3 regions of the Bradyrhizobium sp. URHA0013 genome follow, and region 3 is predicted to be linked to each of the others. Evidence: predicted binding sites of a transcription regulator. Region 3 holds the regulator's gene; each other region holds the start of a gene.
What was found. Region 3 encodes LexA, which represses DNA repair genes until DNA is damaged. Its sites were predicted from a motif close to TGTTCNNNNTGTGTTCNG; they were not measured.

Region 1: N551_RS0121785 (DUF3072 domain-containing protein) is a predicted target of LexA. The motif match lies at 6,223-6,240, and genes of this name have one in related genera.
Region 2: recA (recombinase RecA) is a predicted target of LexA. The motif match lies at 7,683-7,700, and genes of this name have one in related genera.

Annotation. Positions count from the first base shown of each region.
Region 1 is NZ_KI912426.1:246,475-256,380, reverse strand. It holds gene N551_RS0121820 (HAMP domain-containing protein) at 1-3,151, shown strand, start outside; gene N551_RS0121815 (HWE histidine kinase domain-containing protein) at 3,165-4,655, shown strand; gene N551_RS0121810 (hypothetical protein) at 4,652-4,873, opposite strand; gene N551_RS0121805 (hypothetical protein) at 5,012-5,269, shown strand; gene N551_RS0121800 (hypothetical protein) at 5,365-5,613, shown strand; gene N551_RS37345 (hypothetical protein) at 5,712-5,921, opposite strand; gene N551_RS0121790 (hypothetical protein) at 5,940-6,161, opposite strand; gene N551_RS0121785 (DUF3072 domain-containing protein) at 6,277-6,489, shown strand; gene N551_RS0121780 (DUF6496 domain-containing protein) at 6,576-6,893, shown strand; gene N551_RS0121775 (hypothetical protein) at 6,900-7,262, opposite strand; gene N551_RS0121770 (Do family serine endopeptidase) at 7,526-9,064, opposite strand; gene N551_RS0121765 (universal stress protein) at 9,274-9,906, shown strand, end outside.
Region 2 is NZ_JADK01000009.1:54,287-64,192, reverse strand. It holds gene gcvT (glycine cleavage system aminomethyltransferase GcvT) at 1-837, shown strand, start outside; gene gcvH (glycine cleavage system protein GcvH) at 849-1,217, shown strand; gene gcvP (aminomethyl-transferring glycine dehydrogenase) at 1,398-4,262, shown strand; gene N551_RS35515 (hypothetical protein) at 4,494-5,315, opposite strand; gene N551_RS35510 (hypothetical protein) at 5,444-6,421, opposite strand; gene recA (recombinase RecA) at 6,520-7,608, opposite strand; gene N551_RS37960 (hypothetical protein) at 7,861-8,028, shown strand; gene N551_RS0115090 (DUF2798 domain-containing protein) at 8,725-9,006, opposite strand; gene N551_RS0115085 (hypothetical protein) at 9,304-9,492, shown strand; gene N551_RS0115080 (hypothetical protein) at 9,696-9,906, shown strand, end outside.
Region 3 is NZ_JADK01000007.1:299,906-309,811, reverse strand. It holds gene N551_RS0111650 (ComEC/Rec2 family competence protein) at 48-2,327, shown strand; gene N551_RS0111645 (hypothetical protein) at 2,459-2,893, opposite strand; gene lexA (transcriptional repressor LexA) at 3,342-4,043, opposite strand; gene glp (gephyrin-like molybdotransferase Glp) at 4,220-5,431, opposite strand; gene N551_RS0111630 (hypothetical protein) at 5,651-5,842, opposite strand; gene N551_RS0111625 (HAD family phosphatase) at 6,011-6,643, opposite strand; gene N551_RS0111620 (alpha-hydroxy acid oxidase) at 6,652-7,785, opposite strand; gene N551_RS0111615 (S41 family peptidase) at 8,091-9,428, shown strand; gene N551_RS0111610 (DMT family transporter) at 9,503-9,906, opposite strand, start outside.

The DNA of each region.
Region 1 (9,906 bases), on a different contig from region 3:
CCGCGGCATCGTCAAGGTGGTGACCGCGGTCGCCAATGGCGACCTCAAGCAGAACCTCACCGTGAAATCGAAGGGCGAGGTCGCGGCGCTCGCCGATACCATCAACAACATGACCGAGACGCTCGCGACCTTCGCCGACCAGGTGACGTCGGTGGCGCGCGAGGTCGGCGTCGAGGGCCGGCTCGGCGGTCAGGCCGACGTGCCCGGCGCCGCCGGCACCTGGAAGGATCTCACCGGCAACGTCAATTTGCTGGCGGCCAACCTCACCTCGCAGGTGCGCGCGATCGCGGAAGTGGCGACCGCCGTGACCAAGGGCGACCTGACGCGGTCGATCCAGGTCGACGCCCGCGGCGAGGTCGCGGAGCTGAAAGACAACATCAACACGATGATCACGAACCTCCGTCTCACGACGGACGTGAACACCGAGCAGGACTGGCTGAAGACCAATCTGGCGAAATTCACCAACATGCTTCAGGGCCAGCGCGACCTCACCACCGTCGGTCGCCTGCTGCTGACCGAATTGTCGCCGCTGGTGAATGCGCATACCGGCGTGATCTATCAGGTCGAGAACGAAGACAGTCCGCGGCTCCTGCTGCTTGCCTCCTACGCCGGCGATGGCGTCTATCCGTATCCGCGCGTGCTGCCATTAGGCGACGGCCTGATCGGCCAATGCGCGCTCGACCGGCGCCCGCGCGTGATTGCGGACATTCCGCCCGACGTGGTGCCGATCAATTCGGCATTGCTTCGCGTCGCGCCGAAGAACCTCGTGGTGCTGCCGGTGCTGTTCGAAGGCCAGGTCAAGGCGGTCATCGAGCTCGCCTCGCTGACCTCCTTCACGACCTCACAGATGACCTTCCTGGAGCAGCTCACGGACTCGATCGGCATCGTGCTCAACTCGATCGAGGCGACGATGCAGACCGAAGGCCTGCTCAAGCAGTCGCAGCAGCTCGCTGGCGAGCTCCAGACCCAGCAGCGCGAATTGCAGCAGACCAACGATCAGCTCGAACAGAAGGCGCAGCAACTCGCCGAGCGCAACGTCGAAGTCGAGCGCAAGAACCAGGAGATCGAGCAGGCCCGCCGCGCACTGGAGGAAAAGGCGACCGAGCTCGCGCTGACCTCGAAGTACAAGTCCGAGTTCCTGGCCAATATGAGCCACGAGCTGCGCACGCCGCTGAACTCGATCCTGATCCTCGGCCAGCAGCTCACCGACAATCCGGACGGCAATCTTACCGGCAAGCAGGTCGAATTCGCCCGCACCATCCACGGCGCCGGCACCGACCTGCTCAATCTCATCAGCGACATTCTCGATCTCTCCAAGATCGAGTCCGGTACGGTGACGGTCGACGCCGAGGAAATCCTGACCGCGAACCTGCTCGAAACGGTCGGGCGGCCGTTCCGTCACGAGGCGGAGAACCGCAACCTTTCGTTCAAGATCGACGTCGATCCGAATCTCGCGCGCAGCCTCGTCACCGACTCCAAGCGCCTGCAGCAGGTTTTGAAGAACCTGCTCTCCAACGCCTTCAAGTTCACCGCGGAAGGCGAAGTGCGCCTGAAGGTCGCCGCAGCGGTCGGCGGCTGGGGCACGGATCATCCCGTGCTGAACTCGGCGCCGGCCGTGATCGCATTCGAAGTGTCGGACACCGGCATCGGCATTCCCGTGGAGAAGCAGAAGCTGATCTTCGAGGCGTTCCAGCAAGCGGATGCCGGCACCAGCCGCAAATATGGCGGCACCGGCCTCGGCCTTGCGATCAGTCGCGAGCTCGCAAGCCTGCTCGGCGGCGAGATCCACCTGCGCAGCTTGCCGGGCAAGGGCTCGTGCTTCACGCTTTACCTGCCGCTGAAATATTCCGGCCCGACGCTCGCGCCCCGCGCGGCGCCCCAGCAACACAGCCAGCCGCCCGCGCTGCAGCCGGCTACAGCCGAACCGCAGCGCGTGATCGAGCAGCTTCCCGACGACCGGCTCAACCTCGAACCAGGCGACAGCATCCTCCTGATCGTCGAGGACGACCCGCATTACGCGCGTGTGCTGGTCGATCTCGCGCGCGATAAGGGCTTCAAGGTGCTGGTCGCCGCCCGCGGCGCGGAGGCGCTGGAGCTTGCAAAGCAGTACCAGCCGCGGGCCGTCTCCCTCGACGTATTCCTGCCTGATATGCTCGGCTGGACCGTGCTGAGCCAGCTCAAGCACAATCCGCTGACCCGCCACATCCCCGTGCAGATCATCACGCTCGACGAGGACCGCCAGCATGCGCTGGCGCGCGGCGCCTTCTCCTTCGTCAACAAGCCGACGACGACCGAGGGCGTCGCGGCCGCGCTGACGCAGATCAAGGAATATGCGCGGCCGCGGCGCAAGCGGCTGCTGATCGTCGAGGACAACGAGGCCGAGCAGCTCTCGATCCGCGAGCTCCTGCACCACGACGACATCGAGATCGTGACGACCGGCACCGGTGCCGACGCGCTCTCGATGCTGCGTGAGAACCCCTGTGATTGCGTCGTGCTCGACCTGCGCCTGCCCGACATGACCGGCTTCGAGGTGCTGGACCAGATCCGCAACGACGAGGCGCTGTCGAATGTCCCGGTCGTCGTTTTCACCGGCCGCGAGTTGTCGGCCGAGGAAGATGCGGAGCTCCACACCATGGCGCGAAGCATCGTGGTTAAGGGTGTGGAATCGCCGGAGCGCCTTCTTGACGAGACCGCGCTGTTCCTGCACCGCGTGATCACGGAGTTGCCGGTCGAGAAGCAGCGCATGCTCGAGAAGCTGAACAGTTCCGACGAAGACCTGATCGGCAAGACCGCCCTGCTCGTCGACGACGACGCCCGCAACATTTTCGCGCTGTCGAGCGTGCTGGAACGACGCGGCATGAAGGTGCTGACGGCCACGACCGGCAACGAGGCGGTGGCCCTGGTTGAATCCAATCCGGAGATCGCCATCGTGCTGATGGACATCATGATGCCGCAGATGGATGGCTATCAAACCATCGGCGTCATTCGTGAAAATCCGACCTTCGCCCGTCTTCCGATCATTGCGTTGACGGCCAAGGCCATGAAAGGCGACCGCGAGAAATGTCTCGAGGCCGGCGCGTCCGACTACCTCGCCAAACCCGTCAACACCGATCAATTGCTGCTTGCAATCCGCATGTGGCTGCACCGCTGAGTTGGATGCCCGTATGGACCACGAAAAGGTCAACATCCTCCTCGTCGACGACCAGCCGGCCAAGCTGCTCGCCTATGAGGTGATCCTGAAGGATCTCGGCCAGAACCTCGTGATCGCCTCGTCCGGTCGCGAGGCTCTGGAGGTGCTGCTCAAGACCGAGATCGCGGTGATCCTGGTCGACGTCTGCATGCCCGAGCTCGACGGCTTCGAGCTCGCCGCGATGATCCGCGAGCACCCGCGCTTCCAGAAGACCGCAATGATCTTCATCTCGGCCATTCAAGTCAGCGATATCGACCGCCTGCGCGGCTACGAGATGGGCGCTGTCGACTACGTCCCGGTGCCGGTCGTGCCGGAGGTGCTGCGCGCCAAGGTCAAGGTGTTTGCAGAGCTCTATCGCAAGACGCGCGAACTCGAACGGCTGAACCAGGATCTCGAGGACCGCGTGCGTGCACGCACCGCCGAGCTGGAGAATTCCACCGCAAAGCTCCGCGAGAGCGAAGAGCGGCGCAGCATGGCGATCGCCGCCGGCAAGATGGGTTCGTGGGACTGGGACTGGATCACCGGCGACTGGATGTGGGACGAGGGGCAATACCGCATCTTTGGTGTTGGCCCGGAGAGCTTCGAGGTGAATCCGGCCAACGTTCAGGCGCTGTTGCATCCGGACGACGTCGATCGGTTGCGCAAGGCGATCGCCGAATTCAACAAGGGCACACGCTCCTATGAAACGGAGTTCCGCATCGTGCGGCCCGACGGCGATGTGCGCTGGTGTGTCGGCACGGCCGCCGCCACGGTTGACGAGAGCGGTCGGGTGATGCGCGTCAGCGGCGTGACGGTGGACATCACCGAACGCAAGCGCGCCGAGGAACGGCAGACTCTCCTGGCGCGGGAAGTCGATCATCGCGCCAAGAATGCGCTTGCGCTGGCGCAATCGATCGTGCGCCTCACCCGCGCCGACGAAGTCAAAGCCTATGTCAGCGCCGTCGAGGGACGCATCAATGCACTGGCGCGCGTGCATACGATCCTGTCGCTGTCGAGCTGGCAGGGTGCCGAACTCTCGAAGCTGATCGACGAGGAGCTTGCGCCCTATTCCCTCGGCGGCCAGATCAAATTGGCGGGGTCCGAAGTTCAGTTGCTGCCGGCAACCGCCCAGACGCTGGCGCTGGCCCTGCATGAGCTTTTCACCAACTCGGCGAAGTATGGCGCGCTCTCGACGCGGACGGGACGGCTCGCGATCGGTTGGCAGGTCGAGGATGAGCTGCTCACGCTGACCTGGGAGGAGTCCGGCGGCCCGCTCGTCATGACGCCGAAATCCCGCGGCTTTGGTACGCGGAGCCTGCTTGCGAGCGTCGAGTCCCAGCTCGGCGGGCAGGCGCGATTCGATTGGCGCGCCGAGGGTCTGTTGTGCCGGCTCGAGGTGCCGCTGGTCCGCAAGACTGCCGCGACGACCGCGCCCGGCAACTTCGAAGCCGCCAGCTCCGCCGAATTGCAGCGCGCGTCCGGTTAAGCGGAGGCCGCACTCTTCCTGCGCTGCGTCGTTTGCGGCTCGCGCGCGACCCGTCCTTCGAGCCAGGCTTCCGTTTGGGCGAGATCGCGCAGAGCCTTGGCATAGCGGCACGCCGCGCTTCGCTCCGCGCCGCGGGGCAGCTTGCGCGCTTTGCGGAGGATGTCCGCGGCGGCGTTGCGATAAGCCAGAGAGCGATAGAGAAAGACCACCTTACCCATATCGAATGTTCCCGTGTTGCGCGGTCATTCTCGCCCACTCGGCATGAACATCGGATGAAGCGGGCGATAACGATTCCTTCATGCGGGTGGAACCGGCGCGTGTCGCAGGCGTTGCTTGCGAGATCGGGATAGAGTTCCATGCGCACGAAAAAGTCGTCGGACCTGATCTCTCCGAGCGGGCTCGTCAAGCTGATGACGCACGCCATGATGGGCGCAGCCTTAGGGCTCGCTTTCAGCCTCTTGCTCGTGCTGTCCAATCCAGCCGTCGCCAATTTGCTGAGTCACGGCGGAAGCCAGGCCGTTGTCGTTTTCGCCCTCACATTGGTGACGACGTTCGCGATCGGGGCGACACTCACCGGCGTCGTATTCATCCTCGCAGAGGACAAGCAATCTTGAAGGATGCAAGATTTACCGGAACTTCTTTGTTCGGAACTCCTGCGACGAATAGCAGTTGGCTGCCTGCGTCAATTCAACTCAGGGAGTTCCCGCACATGAAGACCACCAAGCTCGCTCTTGCCGTGATGTTGGCCACCGGCCTCGCCGCCGCACCGTTCGCGGTGCAGGCCAAGTCGCACAAGGCAAAACACGGATCCTCGATGTCATCGTCGCAAACCACCACAGGCGCCAACACCAAGTCCTCCAAGGGTGCTGATCCCTCCGGTCAGGGCGGCTCCGGTCCCGGCTCCGACCAGGGCGGCACCATGACGAACAACAAGGGCGGCATGGGCAACACCAAGTAGGTTTTGTTCGTCCAACTCATAGAGGCCCCGCGATCGCGGGGCCTTTTTGCTTATGGTGCTCGAACAAACTTTTTCTCGGGCCGCGTTGCGTGCAGGCTTCAGCTACGATGGCTTCTCAGGATAACAGGATGAACGCCTGCAGGATCTGACTTCACCAGATGGTCGAGTCGTGTACGCTTGCGCGCGATCAAGAGCTGGGCCGCGGCGTCATCAAGCCCCTCGCGTTGCAGCTGCCGGATGGCAGAGCCCAGTTCGAGAATCTCGGCGCGCAGCTTTAGAATCCGGTACGCATCCGGGTCTTCCTCCACCGTGCGCTCCCAAAGCTCTCAGCGGCGCGCGATCACGCGCAGAGGACTACCTGATGTCTTCGCGGAACGAAGGCGCATCCTATCGCGGACATTCGGCAGGACATCGCCGCCACCTGCAGCCTTCCATTCGCCGATCAGCAGATTGATTTTCCGGCGCAGATCCATCTGCGCCAGGGCCTTCTCTGTGCAGTCCCGATCGCGCTCGACGAGTTCGCGTACGGCCGCCTCGATATCGGCCATTTCCAGCCTCAAGGCGCTGATTTTACGTCGAATTTCATTAATTCTGTTGTCCATGACTTGTTAGAACAAAATAAGAACATATAGTCAAGTCACGATTTCAGAAGGGAGAAGCGACATGCAGGTTCAGGGTAAATACGACGCCAAGACTCTCCTCACCGCCAAGACTTTCCTCACCGAGCAGATGACGCGGGCGCAGGGCCTCCGGCTGAAACGGCTGAGCGAAGAGGCGTATCAGCCAGCGCAATATGCGCGGGATCTGTCCTCCAGCGAGGCAGCACGGCGCATTCAGGTGCTGGAAGCCGAGATCGAGCTGGCGGATTCGTTCTAGACTAAGCCGCGTATCCGGGACGTGCATGCGCGCTTTCGGAACCATGCCTGTCTCGGATTGTTTTCCCAGGCCAAGGGAGAACATGCATGGCACGCAAGGCAAAGAAGCGCCGCTACTCGCGCAGCTCCGGCAGCGACGTCGAAGGCGAGATGAAGCGCTACAAGAAGGGTACCGCGAAAAGCGGACCGGGCGGTCGAGGCGGACGCGTGAAGAGCCGCAAGCAGGCAATCGCGATCGGCCTGTCGAAAGCGCGCAAGAAGGGCAAGAAGGTCCCGAAGAAAGCCGCGAAGCGAAAGACGTCCAAGAAGACGTCAAAGAAGACATCTCGGAAAACATCCAAGAAGACTTCGAGAAAGACTTCGAAGAAGACGTCGAAGCGCAAATCCTCCAAACGGTCGCGCTGACCTCCGTCAGATCATGCTGCCCGGCATGAAGCAGCGGATCGAAACGCCGAACGCGGTCTTCACCGGCCACACCATGGTGCGGCCGGCCCGGTTCGGCTCGGTGATCACGGCTTCGTCCGGGACGTCGACCCACTCGCCGTCGAGCCGCACGCGATAATGTCCATTGTGCGAGTCCCAATCGGGATCGGCGACGGCAAACCCATCCGCATCTGAGCAGCACGGACCGAGGTGGCTGCGCAGACCGTCGAACCATGGCTTGAGGGGAGAGTCCGCGTAGCGGCCGTCGTCACGCCCGAGAGCGATTCCGCCCCACAGCACGAATGGCGCCACGAGCAGCGCAGTCCTCAGCGAGAGCTTCAATCGATCCATGTCGGCACCGATCAATACGAATTGCCGACCGGTCCAGCTCAGCGGCGGCAGTTCGAAGTTCCACGCTTGCCGGCGGCTTCATTGCCGCCGAGTCCCTACCTGACCCGGAATTGTGATGAGCGAACACGGCTTTTTCGGACGAACCGGGTCATCCTCACTGCCGTTAACGAGAATGTTATCGGCGGACATCCGGAATCCTGAAGGCGAACAGGAAAGGCGGCCCGTGGGCCGCCTTTTTGGAGTGGCGCCGATCGACGTTCGCCTTATGCGAGCGGCACCGCGACGAACCGGGTCGCCTGTGCGCTTCTGACCTGCAGCAGCACGCTGCGCTTGCCGGACGATTTCGCCTGCGCCAGCTCCGAACGGACGTCGCCGATATTGGCGACAGCCTTGCCGCCCACATTGAGGATGACGTCGCCGGTCTGGATGCCGCGTTGCGCGGCCGGCCCTTGCGGATCGACTTCAGTGACGACGACGCCCTTCTGGCCGGCGCCCTGCACGTCGCCGGCCGGAGCCAGGCCGAGCCCGAGACGCGGCGGCATGCCGGCATCCGGCTGCGACTTGCCCTCGTCGGCTCTGGCCTGCCGCTCGTTCGGCAACTCGCCGAGCGCCAGTGTCACCGTCTTGCTGTCGCCCTTGTGGACGACGTCGAGCTTCACAGACGTGCCCGGCGCCAGGGTGGCGATGGTGCGGGCGAGATCGCGGGAATCCTTGATCGCGGTGCCGTTGACGGCGGTGATGACGTCGCCCGCCTCGATGCCCGCCTTCGCCGCCGGGCTGCCGTCCTGCGGATTGTCGACGATCGCGCCGCGCGCCTCCTTGAGGCCGAGGCTGTCGGCGATATCCGATGTCACCGGCTGCACCTGCACGCCGAGCCAGCCGCGAGTGACCGCGCCCTTGTCCTTCAACTGTGCGACGACGAGCTTTGCAGTCGAGGCCGGAATGTCGAAGCCGATGCCGACAGAGCCACCGGAGGGCGAGAAGATCGCGGTGTTCACGCCGATCACGTTGCCGTTCATGTCGAAGGCCGGGCCGCCGGAATTGCCCTTGTTAATCGGCGCGTCGATCTGGATGAAGTCGTCATAGGGACCGTTGCCGATGTCGCGGCCGCTGGCCGAGACGATGCCGGCGGTCACGGTGCCGCCGAGGCCGAAGGGATTGCCGACCGCGACGACCCAGTCGCCGATACGCGGCTTCTGGTCCGAGAATTTGACGAACGGAAAATCCTTCTTACCCTCGACCTTGATCAGCGCGAGATCGGTCTTCGGATCGGTGCCGACCACTTTCGCGCTGTAGATCGTTCCGTCGTCCATCGTCACTTGCACCGACTCGGCGTGATCGACGACGTGGTTGTTGGTCACGGCATAGCCGTCGGCGGAGATGAAGAAGCCGGAGCCCTCACCCGTGATCATCTGGCGGTGCTGGCGCGGCATGCCCTCCATGCCACCCGGCCCGCGGAAGCCGAATTGCCGTGAGAACTGGTCGAACGGCGTCGCCTCGTCCGAATCCATCCGGTTCTGTTGCAGCATCGCGCTCTTGTCGTTGTCCTGGTCGATCCTGACCCGCACCGAGATGACGGCGGGTTTGACCTTGCTGACGAGCTCGCCGAAGCCCGGCGGTGTCGCGGCGGGCTCCGCGGCCTGGGCGGGCGCGATGAAGGAGCTCGCGCTGAACGGCGAAGAGCCGGGTGCAGTCGCCAGCACGGCCACGCCAAGCGCGGCCACGGTGCCGAGCAGCGCGAGCCGGCGTGGCCTCAGGACCTTGCGGGACGTTGTGGTGTCGGAATTGACGTGATCGCTCATGTCGATATGTCCATGTTGGGTAAGTCGCCTTGCACCCAACATGGCGGTCGCCACCTTACAGCGTCCCGTCCGCGCGGTTAAATCTTGGCAAAGTAGCCGGGGCCGGCGAAGGTCCAAAACTCGAGGCTGCACGTTTGATGCAGCTCAACGCGGCCCCTGCGCACCGTGAAAGACTGCAGCCACCGGACGATGTCCGTCGGAGGCGCGTCATGTACAAAGACATTCTCGTCCACATCCCTACCGAGCGCCCGGTGCGCCCGGTGATCGACGGCTCGATCTCGCTCGCGGCGGGCCTCAACGCCCATCTCGATGCAGTCGCGGTTGGCTATGTGGCAACCAGCGCGGCCTATATCATGGAGGGCGGCGCCGCAGTGGCGGCGGTGTTCGAGATGGAGCGCGAGAGCGCAGTGGAGCGGGCCGAGGCGGCGCTCGCGGTATTCAAGAACGAAGCGATGAACGCCGGCATTTCCTACACATGCCACCCGCTCGGGGCGATGCCGGGGGATGCGGTCGGGTTGCTCGGCGAGATGGCGCGGCTGCACGATCTCAGCATCGTGCTCCAGCCAGACCCGGCGCAAGCCTCACTCGGCAACGATGTGCCCCGCGAGATCCTGTTCCAGGCGGGCGGCCCGGTGCTTTTCCTGCCCTACACTTTCCATGGAGCGTTCAAGGCGAAACGGATCGGCATCTGCTGGGACGGCAGCCGCCTCGCCGCGCGCGCCATGCGCGACGCCGCACCATTCCTGGCCCGCGCCGAGGAAATCGTGATTATTGCGATCAACGAAACAGACATGGTTCCCGACGAGGTCTCGACGCGCAATCTGGCAAGGCACCTCGGCCGG
Region 2 (9,906 bases), on a different contig from region 3:
GAGGGCGGGATTCTGGATGATCTGATGGTCGCCAATTTCGGCGATCACCTCTTCCTGGTCGTCAATGCCGCCTGCAAGGCCGAGGACGAGGCGCATCTGCGCGCGAATCTCTCGGACGACTGCGTCATCGAGCAGCTGGCCGACCGCGCGCTGATTGCGCTGCAGGGGCCGAAGGCGGAATCGGCGCTGGCGAAATTATGTGCAGAGGCGCCCGACATGAAATTCATGGATTCCGGCCCGCACAAGGTCGCCGGCCTCGACTGCTTCGTCTCGCGCTCCGGCTATACCGGCGAGGACGGCTTCGAGATTTCGGTTCCTGCCGGCGATGCCGAACGGCTCGCCAAGGCCCTGCTGGACAATCCGGACGTCATGCCGATCGGGCTCGGCGCCCGTGACAGCCTGCGGCTCGAAGGCGGGCTTTGTCTTTACGGCCACGACATCGACACCGCGACCACGCCGGTCGAGGCCGCACTGGAATGGTCGGTGCAGAAGAGCCGCCGCACCGGCGGCGCGCGTGCCGGCGGCTTCCCCGGCGCGGCAAAGATTCTCGCCCATTTCGACCATGGCGCGTCCCGCCGCCGCGTCGGCCTGCGCACCGAGGGCCGCGCGCCGGTGCGCGAGGGCGCGCTGCTGTTTGCGGACGCGACCTCCGCCGAGCCGATCGGAAAGGTCACCTCGGGCGGTTTCGGCCCGAGCCTGAATGCGCCGGTCGCGATGGGCTATGTGCCCACGGCATCGAGCGCGATCGACACAAAACTCTTCGCCGAAGTGCGCGGCCAACGCCTGGCCGTGCAAATCGCCGCCATGCCCTTCGTGAAAAACACCTACAAACGCTGAGGACCGAGAAAATGACCACGACGCTCTACACGTCCGACCACGAATGGCTCGCGATCGACGGCGATGTCGCCACCGTCGGCATCACCGACTACGCGCAATCGCAGCTCGGCGACGTCGTGTTCGTCGAATTGCCCAAGCTCGGCCGCACGCTGAAGAAGGCCGAACCCGCCGCCGTCGTGGAATCCGTGAAGGCCGCATCGGACGTCTACGCGCCTGTGACCGGCGAAGTGCTCGAGACCAACGCTGCGCTCGCCGCCGAGCCCGCACTGGTGAACTCGGATGCGCAAGGCGCGGCCTGGTTCTTCAAGATCAAGATTGCCGACAAGAGCGAGCTCGGCGGTCTGATGGACGAAGCGGCGTACAAGGCCCACACGGCGTGAGATGATGCGAACTCCGACCTCATATTCGGTGTCATCGTCCGCCTTGTGCGCACTGCGCACTGGGGCGGACGATCCAGTACGCCGCGGCCCATCGGCCCCAGCCGAAGTGGCTGCGTTTACTGGATGCCCCGCCTTCGCGGGGCATGACGGCGACAAGAACATCTGAAGCGAGGACCCATGATGACCGCGCACCGCAAATCCAACGGCGACACCACCAGCTTCGTCCGCCGCCACATCGGCCCCTCCGCGCGCGACGTCACCGCGATGCTCGAGGCCGTCGGCGCGAACAGCGTCGATACGCTGATGGCGCAGACGCTGCCGGCCTCGATCCGGCAGGCCGCCCCGCTCGATCTCGGCAAGCCGCTCAGCGAGACCGAGGCGATCGCGCATATGGGCGAGCTCGCCGCCCAGAACCAGGTCTTCACCTCGCTGATCGGCCAGGGCTATTCCGGCACGATCCTGCCTGCGGTGATCCAACGCAACATTTTGGAGAACCCGGCCTGGTACACGGCGTACACGCCCTACCAGCCCGAAATCAGCCAGGGCCGGCTCGAGGCGCTGCTCAACTTCCAGACCATGATCTGCGACCTCACCGGGCTCGACGTCGCCAACGCCTCGCTGCTCGACGAGGCCACCGCTGCCGCCGAAGCGATGGCTCTTGCGGAGCGGCACTCACGGGTCGAAGCAAAGGCCTTCTTCGTCGACAAGGACGTGCATCCGCAGACGCTCGCGGTGATGCGCACGCGCGCGGAGCCCCTGGGCTGGACCCTGGTCGTCGGCGATCCCCTCACCGATCTCGACAAGACGGACGTGCTTGGCGCGCTGCTGCAATATCCGGGCAGTTCAGGCGCTGTGCGCGACCTCAGGCCCGCGATCGCCAGCCTGAAGGCCAAGGGCGCGCTCGCGATCATCGCCGCCGATCTGCTGGCGCTGACACTGCTCGCCTCGCCCGGCGAGCTCGGCGCGGACATCGCCATCGGCTCGGCGCAACGTTTTGGCGTGCCGATGGGCTATGGCGGACCGCACGCGGCCTATATGGCGGTGCGCGATGCGCTCAAGCGCTCGCTGCCCGGCCGCATCGTCGGCCTCTCCGTGGATTCGCGCGGAATGCCGGCCTACCGTCTCGCGCTGCAGACCCGCGAGCAGCACATCCGTCGCGAGAAGGCGACGTCCAACATCTGCACCGCGCAGGTGCTGCTCGCCGTGATCGCCTCGATGTATGCGGTCTATCACGGCCCCGAAGGCCTTTCGCAGATCGCGCGCAACGTGCATCGCCGCGCCGCCGTGCTGGCGGCCGGCCTGCGCAAGCTCGGCTTTACGCTTCAGTCCGACAATTTCTTCGACACGCTCAGCGTGGATGCAGGTGGCAAACGCGCCGAGATCGTCGCGCGCGCCGCTGCCGACAAGATCAACCTTGGCCTCGGCGAAACCGCATTGCGGATCGCGCTCGACGAGACCACCACGCCCGCAACGGTCGAAGCGGTCTGGCGCGCCTTCGGCGGCCAGCTTGCCTATACCGAGATTGACGCCACCACGCGCGAGGCGCTGCCGGAGACGCTCAAGCGCGCGACCTCTTTCCTCACCCACCCCGTCTTCCACGCGCATCGCTCGGAAACCGAGATGCTGCGCTACATGCGCAAGCTCAGCGATCGCGACCTCGCGCTCGACCGCGCGATGATCCCGCTCGGCTCGTGCACCATGAAGCTGAACGCGACCACCGAGATGATGCCGCTGACCTGGCCCGAGTTCGGCTCGCTGCATCCGTTCGCCCCGCGCGAGCAGGCACGCGGCTATCACGCGCTGTTCGCGCGCCTGGAGAAGTGGCTGTGCGACATCACCGGCTATGACGCGATCTCGCTGCAGCCGAACTCGGGCGCGCAAGGCGAATATGCCGGGCTTCTGGCCATCCGCGGCTATCACGCGGCGCGTGGCGAGACGCATCGCAAGATCTGCCTGATCCCCTCCTCCGCCCACGGCACCAACCCGGCCTCGGCCGCGATGGTCGGCATGGACGTGGTGGTGGTCGCCTGCGAAAAGAACGGCGACGTCGACGTCAACGATCTCCGCGCCAAGGCCGAGAAGCATTCGAACGACCTCGCCGCCGTCATGATCACCTATCCCTCGACCCATGGCGTGTTCGAGGAGCACATCCGCGAGATCTGCGACATCGTGCATGGCCATGGCGGCCAGGTTTATCTCGACGGCGCCAACCTCAACGCGCAGGTCGGCTTGTCCCGGCCCGGCGACTACGGCGCCGATGTCAGCCATCTCAACCTGCACAAGACCTTCTGCATTCCGCATGGCGGCGGCGGCCCGGGCATGGGCCCGATCGGCGTCAAGGCGCACCTTAAGCCGTTCCTGCCCGGTCATCCCGCGACGGATGGGAAAGCGCCCGTGGGGCCGGTCTCGGCCGCGCCGTTCGGCTCGGCTTCGATCCTCACCATCTCCTACATCTACATTCTGATGATGGGCGGCGAAGGCCTCAAGCGCGCCACCGAGATCGCGATCCTCAACGCCAACTACGTCGCAGCAAGGCTCGATGCGCACTTCCCGGTTCTCTACAAGAACGAAAAGGGCCGCGTCGCGCACGAGTGTATCGTCGATCCCCGCGCGCTGAAGACGACCTCAGGCGTCACCGTCGACGACATCGCCAAGCGCCTGATCGACTACGGCTTCCACGCGCCCACCATGAGCTTCCCTGTGCCGGGCACTCTGATGATCGAGCCGACCGAGTCGGAATCCAAGGCGGAGCTGGATCGCTTCTGCGATGCCATGATCGCGATCCGGAAGGAAATCGCCGAGGTCGAAGCCGGCCGTTTCAAGATCGAGGCGTCGCCGCTGCGTCATGCCCCACACACCGTGCATGACATCGCGGACGACGATTGGAAGCGCGCCTACACCCGCGCCGAGGGCTGCTTCCCCGCAGGCACCTCGCGCACCGACAAATACTGGAGCCCGGTGGGGCGCGTCGACAACGTCTATGGCGACCGCAATCTGGTGTGCTCGTGCCCGCCGGTGAGCGATTACGCGGAGGCGGCGGAGTAAGACGCGACGGAGGTTTCGTAGGGTGGGTTAGCTGGCGGCGGCGCGAAGGCGCAGACCGCCGGCGTAACCCACCGCTTTAGCTTCCGCGGCGACGAACAGTGGTGGGTTACGCCGTGCGAACTGCGCTGCGCGCAGTCGCAGGGCTAACCCACCCCCTACGGCACTGAACGCGCATCTAGGGCGCAACCAACGATCGGCTTTCGCGATCCCACCGCCACAGCCGTTCATTGGTCAGCTCAGTCCCACCCCACCATCGGTGGATCGGGTTATGACGGAGGAAATCGTCTTCTCCTGCCAGCACCGCCTTCCCAAAATCGGTGAGCGACAAACGGGACTGCTTGTATCGCGCGTGACGGAGAGGATCGTTGTGCATGTCGAGCGTAAACGGCCCCTCGTCGAGCCCCGATATCGCCGGCTCCGGACATCGCACGAGGCCATCGAGCAGCGCTCCGACTTCCCAGTAGTCGAAACGCGCCGCTCATTGCGTTTCTGCTCACCCGGGAAAACGTCAAAGGGATGCACGTCGCCCGGTGCGATCAACTCCAGCATTCGCGTTTCAGTCGCTCCAAGACCGATGGCGACACTCGGAAGCTCGTCGAGGAGGTCCGCCACACACTGACCGAGTTGCGGCAGCAGGCCTAAATCCGCCTTGAGGAGATCAAACCAGTCCTGCGGCGTCGGCGCGCGATAGGCGCGCCACGCACGGCCGGTCAGATCAAGGTGATCTTTCGTGGGCTTGACGGTCGGCGGGTTGAGCGCTGCAAGTCGCTCGGCATCGGCGCCGCCAACGGAGATGTCCAGCTGACGCATGACGAGCTTGGGAACCGCCGATTTCTCGCGCCAGCAGTAGTCGAGCAACCGGAGCAGAATCAATTGCGCATTCGGCTCTGACTCCATCCACAATTCGACGGAGTCGCATTCAGCGAACAATTCGATCAATCCGCGATCCTTCGCACCCGATCCTTCGAGACGCCAGCGGCGGCGTATCATCCAGCCAATGAAGGCCATGTGGCTGCTTGGTGCGTGGCGCAAAAAACGCATCGAGCTCGACATCGGACGGCAACGGTCCCCAGACCAGCCGGCGCTCGATCGCAATCACGAGATCAGCAAGGCCGGCGCGTTGGATCGCGCCGGCCGTGGACGAGTCCGTTGTCACAATGAGCCGCATCATGCCGGTGGCCTCAAGGCTTCGTCAAAGAAGGGCCGTAGCGCCACAGCCGATCGTTGGTCAGCCGCGTGCCGCCCCACCAGCGATCGATTGGATTGTGGCGGCTGAAATCTTCCCTGCCCGCCAGCACCGACCTCCCAAACTCCGTTATCGACAATCTGCTCCGCAGATAAGCCTCATCACGGTCCCTCAGATTCTCTCGGCGGATATTCCGCAGTTCATCGTCGAGTCCGGCAATCGCGGGTCTCGGACCTAGCGCAAGTCCGTGCAGCAACCACCCCAGCTCAAACTCGCTAAAAACACGCGTACGGCGAAGACTACGCAGATGGAACAATGCATTCGTCCGTTCGTAACCCCGTGCAATGAGTTCGAGGAATCGCATTTCCGTCGCGCCGAGCCCCGTTGACGGAAGCTCCGCCAGCAAGTCGATCAAGGCCGGCTTCAGCATCGGCAGGGCACTCAGATCGTTGTCAACGAGGCCGACACAGGCCTCGGGCGTCGGCGCGGCGTAGGCCAGCCAAGCCTTCCTTGCCGTTGCGAGTTCATCCGAGGTGATGTCGACAGCCGGAATGTAGGACAGCGACTTACTAATGTTCGCCGCCTCCTGTGAGATGAGATCGAAGGCAATCAGTCGGAGCTTTGACTTGGCCACGGTCTCTGGGTGGGAGCGGAGATATTCGAGCAGCCAGATCAGCTGGAGCTGATCATTTGGGGTCCGATCGAACCACAATTCGACCAGGTCGTAGGATTGGCAGAACTCGACCAGCGAAAGATGTCTGCGGTCTTCGGCAGCCGACGGCCGGCGTCCAACGAAGTCCGACCAGTGCGTCCCCGGACCCGCTCCCCCCGAGCGGGCGGGGACATAGACTGCAAGTTCGTTAAGAGGCGGAGGCCCATCGACAAAGCGGAACGTGAAGGGGATGACCATTTCGGCAAGGCCCGAGCGCATGAGGTCGAAGCCGGACGAACTCGTCAGAAACGCACGCTTCATCGCCTAAATACTCCAGGCAAAACGAAACGGGCACTGACGACGTCGGCAACTCAACGTCCTCAGCGCCCGCTCCTCGCGAAAAACTTTACTGTTGAAGCTTACTCGTCCGCCGGCTCCTCGCCGTCGGCGTCACGCTCGGGGCTGCCGGCGAGAATCTGCTCGGCGATCAGGCCGGAGTTCTGGCGGATCGAGGTCTCGATCTTGGCGGTGATGTCGGGGTTGGCCTTCAGGAACGCCTTCGAATTCTCGCGGCCCTGGCCGAGGCGCTGGCTGTCATAGGAGAACCAGGCGCCGGATTTCTCGACGATGCCGGCCTTGACGCCGAGATCGAGGATCTCGCCCATCTTGGAGACGCCCTCGCCGTACATGATGTCGAACTCGACCTGCTTGAAGGGCGGCGCCAGCTTGTTCTTCACGACCTTGACGCGGGTGGTGTTGCCGACCACTTCGTCGCGCTCCTTGATAGCGCCGATGCGGCGGATGTCGAGACGGATGGAGGCGTAGAATTTCAGCGCGTTGCCGCCGGTGGTGGTCTCCGGCGAGCCGTACATCACACCGATCTTCATGCGGATCTGGTTGATGAAGATCACCATGGTATTGGACTTGTTGATGGACGCCGTCAGCTTGCGCAGCGCCTGGCTCATCAGACGGGCCTGCAGGCCCGGCAGCGCGTCGCCCATCTCGCCCTCGAGCTCGGCTTTCGGCACCAGGGCCGCGACCGAATCGATCACCAGCACGTCGACCGCGCCGGAGCGCACCAGCGTGTCGCAGATTTCCAGCGCCTGCTCGCCGGTGTCCGGCTGGGAGATCAGGAGCTCGTCGATGTTGACGCCCAGCTTGCGCGCATAGACCGGGTCGAGCGCGTGCTCGGCGTCGATGAAGGCGCAGATGCCGCCCTTCTTCTGCCCTTCCGCAACCGTGTGCAGCGCCAGCGTGGTCTTGCCCGAGGATTCCGGCCCGTAGATCTCCACGACGCGCCCCTTCGGCAGGCCGCCGATCCCGAGCGCGATATCGAGCCCCAACGAGCCCGACGAGATCGCCTCGACATCCATCGAACGGTCGTTCTTGCCCAGCTTCATCACCGAGCCCTTGCCGAACTGCCGCTCGATCTGGGAGAGCGCGGCGGCGAGAGCTTTACTCTTGTCCATGGAGGATCCTTCGACGATACGCAGGGCAGTGGTGGACATCGGGTCGTGCTCCTTATGACGAGGATTCGCGTGAGGGACAAACGATTGGCGAGGCGGCGCGGCGATAAAAGCAATGTACCCTATTTGTTCTAGGTTCGCAATATGTTCTTTTGGGAATTTGCACGCTCTGGCTGACGCGCATCAAAGACCGATGACCCGCACGCCGTCAGAATTCCGTAATCCTGCGGCACCGAACCTTTCGCGATCTGCGGCCTTCTCTTGGATGAGACTGCAACTCTGGGACTTCCAATCATGACGGAAAATACGCATCACGATACGAGCCGGCGCACTCCGCTGCTGGAGGCCGCGCGGGAGGAACTGAGCAAGTTCGAGCGCAAGGAAAACGAGTTCCGCAAGAAGGATCGCGAAGAGCGTGCCGCCGAACTCCATCTGCCGCTGGACGCGATCAAGGTTCACTAAGGCCGCGGGGACGAGGGCTTAGGAGCTGACAGGCCGGCTGGCTGGGCAGGCGGCGGCGGTGTTCGCCAGCGGCAACGCGCCAGCGACGAGGCCGGAGCGGCGCCATTGATCTCAAAAAGATCGGCACGGGAATCGGGATTCGGATGGCCGTGGAGGCGAGTCCGAGTCGATATGGTATCTAATTACTACCAGTAAACCATTAATTGAACGAGAGAATTTTCCGGCGGGCTACTGTGCATGGGGTTGTTTTCGTGTTTTTGAAAGGCGCGCATGGGCCTTTCCACGCCCAGAGCCGTCTCCCGGCACCCAACACCGCCTACAGCAGAACCAGCAACCCGATGCCGATCACAAGCACTACGAAGCCAGCCGCCGTCGCGGCGGCGAATGACCGCTCTACGTTGTCCATGATGCCACCCCGTTGCCGGTGCGCCACGTTTCCCCCATGGCAGCACCGTCGCTGCGAAATCTCGCCTGCGGTTGTGTCCTGAGTTGTGCGAACGGATGTCGAAATTGGGACCGGTGCGGGGCCAGTCTGCGGCCCGCCGCGCTCAGGCTTTCGCTGCCACCGCAGCCTTGTCAGGCTGTCGTAAGCTGAGCCGGCTAGGTTCGCCTGGCTATGGTGTTGCAGCCCAGCACCTCAGCCTCCAATAACCTTTCCCCGCTTGGTTCTTCCAAGCGGGGTTTTTCATTCCGATTTCATTCCGATTTTGATGCCGATTTCCATGCCGGCCGGCCGGTTTGCGAACCGCCCTCCTCCTGCGTCAGCCGCAGCGAGAAGGCGCGGATCGCCGGCGCCGCGAGCAGCACGATCGGCAGCATCGCCGCCCATGCGATCAGCCACGACACCATCCAGTGCGCGAGGAAGTCCAGTGCGTTCCCTGCCGGAAAGCTGGCGATGCCCGCGGCGATCAGCGAGGTCAGTCCGGACTGGATGATTCCGAACACGAAATGAGAATAGCGGCGGGGAATGCCCGGCATGACGCGCCCATGTTGTTGACCGTCATCGGGCCAAGCAAGGCATATGCCGCCGCGTTCCGGAAGGTGCCCTTACCCATCCCAGGAACTCTGTTCTTGGTCGGAGAACCACGGGCATGAGGTCTCGCGCCGCCGCGCGTGGCCGGCGTCTTTCGACATCCGATTTCGAATGTTTCGGCGCGCCTGCGTCTGCGAGATAGCCGTGAGCTATCCGGGGCTTACCGACAGATTTGGCTTTCCCTGGAATATTATGCCGCCCAGCATGTTCTCAGTGATGGAAGTGAATCGTGGGAGAAGGCCATGAATCACAGGGGCGTCGAGTTCACCGTCGCCAAGACGGCACTTCCCGGCATCTGGCAGTGGCAGTTCCGGATCGGCGAGCAGATCAAGACCGGCCGAACCGAGACCAAGATCGATCTGTTGGCGATCCGGCGGGTGCAGCTGCGCATCGATCGGGAGCTGAAGGCGATCGGGCGCAAAACCGCCTGAGCGGCAGGCCTAAACGGCAGGGCCGAGATCGGCGGCGGGCTGGCGCGCCCCGGCGCGCCGCAGCCGTCATGGCCTATAGGACGCAGCGGCGCCCATGGGGCTATTCCGTAGCCGACCGGAATTGATCTGGCGACGGTTTGGGATTGGACTGCCCGCGATTATGGCCGTGGGGACGGAGCCATCAGGCGCGATCGGTGCGAACCATGCCGCTCTACTTCTTTCGAATCCGGAACGGCAGCTATTCCGGCTGTGCCGACCAGGCGTCGGAATTTGCCGATCGCGATCTGGCCTGGAAGGAGATGACCAGCGTCTGCGCCGACATGGCTGCCGGCATCGCCCGCAAGCTCCAGGAAAATTCCGAATGGAATATGGAGCTGCTGGACGAGGCCAAAGAGCCCGTGTTCCGGATCCGCA
Region 3 (9,906 bases):
ACGTTCCGGTAGCTTCTGACTTCGTTGCGTATCATCGAGTGCACGAAATGGCGGAGCCGGGCCGGCCGGTACGGTCGCAGGGGATCGCAGGGACGTGGCCCGCGGGCCGCACCGCGTCCGCGGGCGGCCTCGCGCCTGCAGGCCTCGACCTCTGGACATCGCTGGCCGAGACCCTCCGCGCATGGCTACGCGCCGAGGCTGGCGCCGGGCGGCTGTTGCCGTGGGTGCCCGTAGCGTTTGGCTGCGGCATCGCGCTTTATTTCTCTGCCGATCACGAGCCAGTACTGTGGGTCGTTGCCACGACCGCCATCGCACTCCTGCTTGGCGCGGCTCTGTTGCGGCGGAGCCGGCTGTTCGCCCCAGCCATCATGATCGCGGCGGTCGCGGCCGGCTTTGCCGTCGCGACCTGGAAGACGGCGCGCATCGCCCACCCGGTGCTGGCAAAGGCGCTCTATTCGGTGTCGTTGTCGGGCTTTGTCGAGGCTCGCGACATCCGCGAGCGTACCGATCGTTTCGTGCTGCGCGTCACTGCGATGGAGGCGCAACGCAGCGACGTCAGGCTTGAGCGCGTGCGCCTGTCGGTCCGCAAAGGCACCGCGCCGGAGGTCGGTAGCTTCGTTCAGCTGAAGGCACGGTTGATGCCGCCGCTCGCGCCGGTGCGGCCCGGCAGCTACGACTTTTCGCGTGACATGTTCTTCCAGGGCATCGGCGCCTCCGGCTTCGCGATGGGCGCAATCACGGTGGCGCCGCCGCCTGAGACCGCCGGCTTGCGGCTGCGTTATGCGGCCTTCATGCAAGGCCTGCGCGATGCGATCGATGCCCGCATCCGGGCGACGCTCGACGGCGACAACCGGGCGATCGCGACCGCGCTGCTTACCGGGCGGCGCGATGCGATCACCACGCCCGTCAACGATGCGATGTTCATCTCCGGTCTCGGCCACGTGCTCTCGATTTCCGGCTATCACATGGCCGTCGTTGCCGGTGTCGTGTTCTTCGCGGTGCGCGCGCTGCTCGCTCTGATCCCGGGACTTGCGGCCGGCTTCGCCATCAAGAAATGGTCGGCGGCCGCCGCGCTGGTCGCTGCTGCGTTCTACCTGCTGCTGTCGGGCGCGGAGGTCGCAACGCAAAGATCGTTCTTCATGACGGCGGTGGTGCTGATCGCGGTGATGGTCGATCGCCGCGCCATCACCTTTCGCACGCTTGCTGTCGCCGCGCTGATCGTGCTGGCGGTCGCGCCGGAAGCACTGGTGCATCCGAGCTTCCAGATGTCGTTTGCAGCAACGCTCGGGCTGGTGGCGCTGGTGCAGATCGGCATGCCCAATTTGTTTGCCTCGCCGGACCATTCGGCGACCGCGCGCATTGCGATGTGGGGTGGCCGCGAGATCGCGATGCTGTTCATGGCCTCGCTGATTGCGGGACTTGCGACCACGCCCTACGCCGCTTTCCATTTCCACCGTGTCACGCCGTTTGGCGTGCTTGCCAATCTCGGCGCGATGCCGGTGGTCTCGGCGCTGGTGATGCCGGCGGGATTGTTGGGGCTGCTTGCTGCGCCGTTCGGGCTGGACAGCGTGTTCTGGTGGCTGATGGGGATCGGCATCGAGTGGATGGTCGCGGTCTCGCGCTGGGTCGCGGCCTTACCGGGCGCGGTCGGCCGCATCCCGGCGTTCGGGATCACGCCGCTGATCGCGGCGAGCCTGGGAATCATTGTGCTAGGCTTGTTGCGCACGCCGCTACGCTGGTCCGGCGCCCTGGTCCTGCTGGCAGCGATCCTCTGGGGACTGTCGGCGCGGCAGCCCGACATCCTGATTGCCGGGGATGGCGCCAGCGTCGCGGTGCGGGGCAGGGACGGATATCTGCACCTGATCAGAACGAGCAAGGACAGCTTTTTGCTCAAGGAATGGCTCGCTGCCGACGCCGATCCGCGCGATGCCGGCAGAGCCTCGCTGGCCGATGGCGTGTCCTGTGACGAATCGGGCTGCGTGACGCCACTGGCCGACGGGAGGTTGGTCGCGCTGGCACTGCGCGTCGACGCTCTCGCGGACGATTGCAGTCGGGCCGCGCTGGTGGTGACGGCACGTCCCGCGCCGCCCGATTGCGCGGCGATGGTGGTCGATCGGCAGCGGCTCGCCAGCCAGAGCGCGCTGGCGCTAATGCAGCGTGGTGACGGCTTTGCGGTTCAGGCGGTGAGGGCGAGAGGCGCGAGCCGCCCCTGGTTGCCAGCCGGCGCAGGCGAGGGTGATTTCGACGGCAGCCTTGCGCCCAAGGCGATCGCGCCCCGCATCAAGGACGCAACGCCGGCGGAGACCGACTTGCAGGCCGACGATTGATCTGACGGTGCGGAGCAATGCAGTGGATTGGTGCATCTGCTCGGATTCACTGGGCGCAAACCGCGCCATCTCGCCGGCCACGGCCGGCGATGGCGATTCAATCTTGACCTCCGACCTCGTAGCCGGCTGCGTCAGCCGATCGGCAGGCGCGTGACGGTCGGCTGCCTGTCGACGATGACCTGCGCCTTGTGCTCGCGCTCCGTCACCGGCTGGGTCACAGGCAGTTGCAGCACGGTCGCGCGCTGGCCTTCGACGAGCTGCGTCACCAGCACATATTTGCCGTCGGGGAATTCGATCGCGTCGTGATGGCGGTCGGGAACGTGCGGATCGATCTTGCCGAACTTGCCCACGCGGGAATTGATGGTGCGCGTCCAGATCCAGCGATTGTCGTAGCGAACGTCGTCGGCGAAGGCGAGCTCCGTTCCCGGCAGCAGGCAGACGGCAACAGACGGATCGGCTGCCGAGGCGAAGCCGCGCGTCGAGGTGCCGCGGAAGCTTGTCGTGACGATCGTCTCGCCGACTTCGGCGGGGCGCGACGCGACGGCATGCAGGCTGTAGTCACACATCGGGTGCTCCTCATGCTGGGATAGCAACCCGCGTCTCTTAATCGAGGCGCAGGCCTCTATCAGAGTTGAAGCATGAACGCTCTGCTTGGTTGTGGGCAAATCTGCGGCTGGTTTCCGCGAGCCGCGATCACATTATCTTTCCCGAATTCAATAGGAACAAAGCGAGTTGCGATGCATTCGGGAGGCGCGTGCGCGAATATCGCCGGCTTGACTGCAACGGTCGAGCTTGATCGCTGGCCGCTGTTTCCTCGAACACTTGCGCCGCGAACCAGTTCCGCTTCGTGGGCGTCGCGAGGAGCCAGCGCCGAAGGACGGGCCAGATAGTCTGTGCAGAACCAGAAAGACTACCCAGCCGGAGCGGACGATGATCCGCTCCAATCCCTGACCGGCGATGCCGATCGGAAGCGCGCGCGGCGCCAAGCACTCCCGGTATCAAGTACTCCCGGTATCAGTACTTCCGGTAAAGCCCGATCAGCTTGCCCTGAATCTTCACCCGGTTGGGCGGCAGGATGCGGACCTCATAGGCCGCGTTGGCGGGCTCGAGCGCGATCGAGGCGCCGCGACGGCGGAAGCGCTTCAGCGTCGCTTCCTCGTCGTCGATCAGCGCCACCACGATGTCGCCGGTATCGGCGCTCTCGTTGCGCTGAATCAGCGCCATGTCGCCGTCAAGGATGCCGGCCTCGACCATGGAATCACCGCGCACTTCGAGCGCGTAATGCTCGCCCGAGCCGAGCATGTCAGGCGGTACGCTGATAGTATGGCTGCGGGTCTGCAACGCCTCGATCGGCGTGCCGGCCGCGATGCGGCCCATCACCGGCACCGCGACGGGACGTTCGCCGTCGTCCGCGGGCAGGCTGGAGCTCGCACGCACCTTGCCGAGATTGCCCTCGATGACGCTCGGCGTGAAGCCGCGGCGGCTGCCGGCGGCTGCCTGGAGCTCCGGCAGCTTGATGACTTCAATCGCACGAGCGCGGTTGGGCAGGCGTCGGATGAAGCCACGCTCCTCGAGCGCCGTGATCAGGCGATGGATGCCCGACTTCGAGCGCAGGTCGAGCGCATCCTTCATCTCGTCGAAGGAGGGCGGTACGCCGCTTTCCTTCAGACGTTCACTGATGAACCGCAGAAGCTCGTATTGTTTGCGCGTTAACATCTCGACCAAAGTCCCCCGGTTGATGTCGTCCGATTCCGAGACGCTGAATTCGGCAATATGCCGCTACATGCTCGAAACAAATCATGAACGGACACTATATGTTCGATACATGTTCCGCAACTGCTTAATTTACCGTGAACAGAGCAAAGTTGGCGGAACGCGCATTGCCGGGGCGCTCAGACAGGGAGCCGCAACACTTCGCAAGCCGTGCCGGCTTCGGCCTTCGGCGCGAACGGTGCGCGCACGAGAAGTACCTGTGCTGCAGCGAGATTCGCAAGCAGCGAAGAGTCCTGATGATTGACGGGAAGAACGACGCGTGTGCCATCGTCACGCTCCTCCAGATGCGCGCGCAGATAGTCCTCGCGCTGGTCGTTGGCGCTGACATCGCGGCCGAGCACGGCGCGCTCACGGCGATGGTGAAGCACTGAACGGCCCGACAGGGCACGAATCAGCGGCACCATGAACAGGAAAGCGCACACGTAGGACGACACGGGATTGCCCGGCAGACCGATCACGCCCATTGCGCCGAGCCGCCCGTGCATCATCGGCTTGCCTGGCCGCATCGCGATCTTCCAGAACGCCATCGCGATGCCTTCGTCCCGCAGTGCCTGCTGGACCAGATCGTGGTCGCCGACCGATGCGCCTCCGGTCGTGATCAGGATGTCGGCGCCGCTCTCACGGGCGCGGCGGATGCCGGCGGTGGTGGCCTCCAGCGTGTCGGCGGCAATACCGAGGTCGATGGTCTCGGCGCCTTCGCTGCGGGCGAGCGCGTGCAGGGCGTAGCCGTTGGAATAGACGATCTGGCCGTGGCCGGGCGTGCTGCCCGGCATCACCAACTCGTCGCCGGTGGCGAGAATCGCGACCTTCGGACGCCCGTAAACGGCAAGGTGCGGATGATTCATCCCGGCGGCGAGCGCGAGGTCGCGCTCGGTGAGACGGCTTCCCTTGCGCAGGAGCACGTCGCCCTCGCGGAAATCGACGCCGGCGGGGCGGATGTGCCGACCGGCGATCGCGGCTTCCTTGATCGTGACACGCTTGCCGGCGGCGACGGTGTCCTCCTGGATCACGACGGCGTCCGCGCCACCGGGAACGACGCCGCCCGTGAAGATCCGCACGGCCTCGCCGGCGCCGACCATCCCCGCGAACGGTCGGCCCGCCGCGACTTCGCCGATGATGGTGAGCTCCGAATCGATCGTCGCGGCATCGGCCGCTCGCACCGCGTAGCCGTCCATCGCCGACATCGCCTGCGGCGGCTGCGTGCGCCGCGCCGCGACGTCACGCGCGAGCACGCGATGGTAGGCCTGGTCGAGGGAGATCATTTCCTCCGGCAGCGGCTCTGCACCCGCCAGCACCGCGGCAAGCGCGTCGGAAACCGGCATCAAGGCCACGGCGAAAACTCCTGCTCGGCACGTTCGGGCGAATGTTCCGCACGTCTTCTAGCCGAGCGCGGGCGCAGAGGCAAAACAGCCGAGCGGGTGCAGTCATCCCACCGCATTGTTCCGGAAGGCAGGATCAAGCGCGTTGCGGCATGATCCGAAGAACGTGCCAGATCGGCAGGACAATGGTCATGGCAAGACGAGAACGACGAGCGCCCCGGCCTGCATCGATCAGCTCCCTGGCTGCCCGTGAGTTACGTCGGGCGCCTTGGGTCCCTGATCCTTGTCGGGCAGCGGATCGGCCTGGGATTTCAGGTCGGCGGCCTTGCTCACAAGCTTGGCGGAAAGATCCGAATCTGAAGTTGTCCTGGCGAATTCAAGAAGAAGAGAGGCCTGCTTGGTGAGGTAGGTTTTGCCCAACACGATGATGCATCCGTCTGTAGAAGTCCCAACGGACTCTAGAGTCCGGAAGACGGTATTCCGTTCCGGGAACTCTGTATAAAAATGCACAAAGTGATCGGGTTCCTAAACTTCTTCAAAATTAGTCGCGTTGGGCCGCATCTCCGGGGGTCTCGCGGCGGCAGATCGTCGTCAGATGCCCAATGCTTTCAATGCGTTCCCCACATCACGCGGCGAAGTCACATGCACGGCCGTCAAGCCGCGCGCCCGCGCTCCCTCGATGTTTTCAGCAAGATCGTCGAAGAACACGATACGCCCGGCGGGCACGCCGATCGCCGCGACGACGTGGTCGAAGGCCTCGGCATCCGGTTTGCGCAGGCCGATGCTGGACGACAAATACAGCTCGCGGAAATGGCCGAGGAGGTCGGCATATTCCCTTGAGAAATGGTCCACGTGTGGCCGGTTGGTGTTGGAGAAAGCGTACAGCGGCATCTGCTTCGCTGCCCGCGGCAGCAGCTCGGCGATGTCAGGCATTTCGCCGGCGAAGATCGCGTTCCAGCCTTCCAGGAACTGCGCATCCGAAATGCCGATTCCGAGCGAGGCTCGCAGTGAGGCGAAATAGTCCTCATCGCTGATCTTGCCCATCTCGTGCAACCGATAGGCTTCGCTGTCCCGCACATAGCGCGCGACGATGGCTTCAGGCTTGCAGCCGGCATGTCCCGCCCAACAGGCGATCGCCTTGGAGAAATCAATATCGAGCACCACGCGGCCGAGATCGAACAGAAGCGCATCCGCGCTGCCGGGAGAGAGCGATGTCACCTGCATCCTTTCACTCAGTATCGATATGGCTCGTGGTCGAACAGTGGAAACGCGCTGAACACGCTCGGCGCGTTGGTTGCGGTCGCGTGGTGCAGGCAGGATTTGTTGACCTCGGCGAACGAGGTCGCACCCAAGAGGCCGAGGCAGCGCAGCACTTCGTCCTCGAGCAGCTCCAGCATGCGCGCCACGCCGGCTTCGCCGGCCGCCGCCAGCGCCCAGCATTGCAGCCGGCCGATGCCGACGAGGTCGGCGCCCGCTGCGATCGCCTTGACGATGTCGGTGCCGCGACAGACACCGCCATCGACCATGATCTTTGCGCGGCCGTTCACGGCGTCAACGATCTCGGGCAGCACGTGCATGGCGCCGCGACCGTGATCGAGCTGACGGCCGCCATGGTTGGAGACGTAGATCCATTCGACGCCGTGATCGATCGCGATCAGCGCGTCCTCTGCCGTCGCGATGCCCTTGAGGATCAGCGGGATCTTGAACTTGTCCTTGATCATCTTCACGGTCCGCCACTCCAGACCTTTCTGGTAATCGCCGCCGGTGGCGCGCAGGCGACTCTCGCGAACGTAGCGCTTGGCGATGTCACGTTCGCGACGGCTGTAATGAGCGGTATCGACGGTCAGGCAGAAGGCGGCATAGGCGTTCTTCTCAGCCCGGCTGACGACGTCGGCGACGAAGGCGTCGTCGCCGCGCACATAGAGCTGGTAGAGCCGCAGCGCGTCGGGCGCACCTTCGGCGGTCTTCTCGAGGCCGGGCTCGGACACTGAACTGAGCATGTGCGCCGCACCGAAAGTGCCGCAGGCGCGTGCCACGCTCGCGGCGCCATCCGGATCGAAGATCTCGAGCGCGCCGACGGGGGCGAGCACCACCGGCAGGCGCATCTTGCGGCCGAACTGCTCGACCGAGCCGGTGACCTTGCGGACATCGCGCAGCACACGCGGGCGGAAGGCGATCTCGTCCAGCGCCATGCGGTTGCGACGCATCGTGGTCTCGGTTTCGGCCGCGCCGACGATATAATCCCAGGCATTCTGGTTGAGGTTGGAACGCGCTTTCCGGATGAATTCGTGCAGATTCTGGAACGGCTCGGTGCTGGCGCCGAGCTCGACGTTCCTGTCCGGCTGGATGCGGGGTGCTTCGTTCATTGTTATCCTCCCGAGAATTTGAAGCCTTACCTCATCGCCTAACCCGTCCAGGTCGCCAAAACCATCCTAAAATGGCATGGCTGCAAGGCGTGGGCCGGCCGGCCGTCCCCGCTGCGCACGAACCGGGTCCTGCAACGTTGCCAAAAGTTTAGGCCCCGACGAAGGGATTTTTACGGTGTACCCGCCGGCGTGGCATCCCGGCCTTGAAGAAACCAGAATGGTATTGTGAGAAGCAGGCTGGATCGCCATTTGCATGGCGGCTCCCCAGCCCCACCGAACCGCGAAGCAAAAAGGCCAGTCTATCCATGCGGAAAACCCTGCTGTTTCCAATGGGCGCGCTCACCGGAGCGTGTCTGACCCTTCTGGTAGCCAGTCCGCACGGCGGCGTGTGGGCGGCACGGGCGGCAGCGAGCGCGGATGACGCCTATTCCAAGCTCAATCTGTTCGGCGAAGTGTTCGAGCGGGTGAAGGCGAGCTATGTCGAGAAGCCTGACAATGCCAAGCTGATCGAAGGTGCGATCACCGGCATGGTGACCTCGCTCGATCCGCACTCGCGCTACATGAACGACAAGGCCTGGACCGAGATGCAGGAGACCACCTCCGGCGAGTTCGGCGGGCTCGGCATCGAGGTCACGATGGAGGAGGGGCTGGTCAAGGTCGTCTCGCCGATCGACGACACGCCGGCCTCCAAGGCCGGCATCATGTCGGGCGACCTCATCAGCAAGATCGACGGCGATGCCGTGCAGGGCATGACGCTCGAGCAGGCCGTCAACAAGATGAAGGGGCCGGTCGAGACCCAGACCAAGCTCACGATCGTGCGCAAGGGGGCCGACGCCCCGCTCGACGTCGCGATCAAGCGCGAGATCATCCATGTGCGCCCCGTGCGCTTCCACGTCGAGAACGGCGACATCGGCTATATCCGCGTCACCTCGTTCAACGAGCAGACCACCGACGGCCTGAAGAAGGCGATCGCATCGATCGCCAAGGACGTTCCGCCGGAGAAGCTGGTCGGCTACGTGATGGACCTGCGCAACAATCCGGGCGGACTGCTCGACCAGGCCGTGTCGGTGTCGAGCGCGTTCCTGCAGCGTGGCGAGGTCGTCTCGACCCGCGGCCGCAATGCCGAGGAGACCCAGCGCTTCACCGCGCATGGCGGCGACCTCACCAAGGGCAAACCGCTGGTGGTTCTGGTCAACGGCGGCTCGGCTTCGGCCTCCGAGATCGTGGCCGGCGCATTGCACGATCACAAGCGCGCGACCATCATCGGCACGCGCTCGTTCGGCAAGGGCTCGGTGCAGACCATCATCCCGCTCGGCGCCGGCAACGGCGCGCTGGCGCTGACCACGGCGCGCTACTACACGCCCTCGGGCCGCTCGATCCAGGCCCAGGGCATCGCGCCCGACATCGAGATCCTCCAGGACGTGCCGCCCGAGCTGAAGGGCCGGATGGACACCATGGCGGAGTCCCAGATGCGCGGCCATCTCCAGGCGGCCGATGGCACCGAGCAGACCGGATCGCAGTCCTATGTCCCGCCGGAGGCGAAAGACGACAAGGCCCTGCATACGGCCTACGACTTCCTGCACGGCCAAACCGCGAATGCGGTCGCCGCCAAGCCCGGGCCGAAGGCTGCGGTGCCGAACTAGGCTCTCGCCAGTTCCAGACATCGATCGCCCGGGAGTGGATGGCCGCTCCCGGGCGAATTCGTCTTGGACGCGTCTCAGCTGGGGTTCAAGGCGCTCGGTCTCAACTGTGTCAAGGCGACGCCGGAGATCGCGAGCAGCCCGCCGATCATCAATTTTGAAGTCATGTGTTCGCCCAGGAACAACACACTCGACATCAAGGCGAACACCGGAAGCAGCAGACCGAAAGGTGCGACGCGGCCCATCGAGCAACGCCCGATCAGCCAAAACCATAGGCCAAACCCAACAATTCCTCCGATGAAAATCGTGTAGGCGAGCGCCAGCCAACCACGTCCATCTGCCGTGACGAGGCTCGCGAGTTGTCCATGTTCAAGGAGCAGCGACATCAACATGACCTGCGGCACGGTGAGCAGCGAGGACCATCCCATCAACATCAGGGGATCAAAAGGGCCGTAGCGCTTCGTCAACACGTTGGACACCG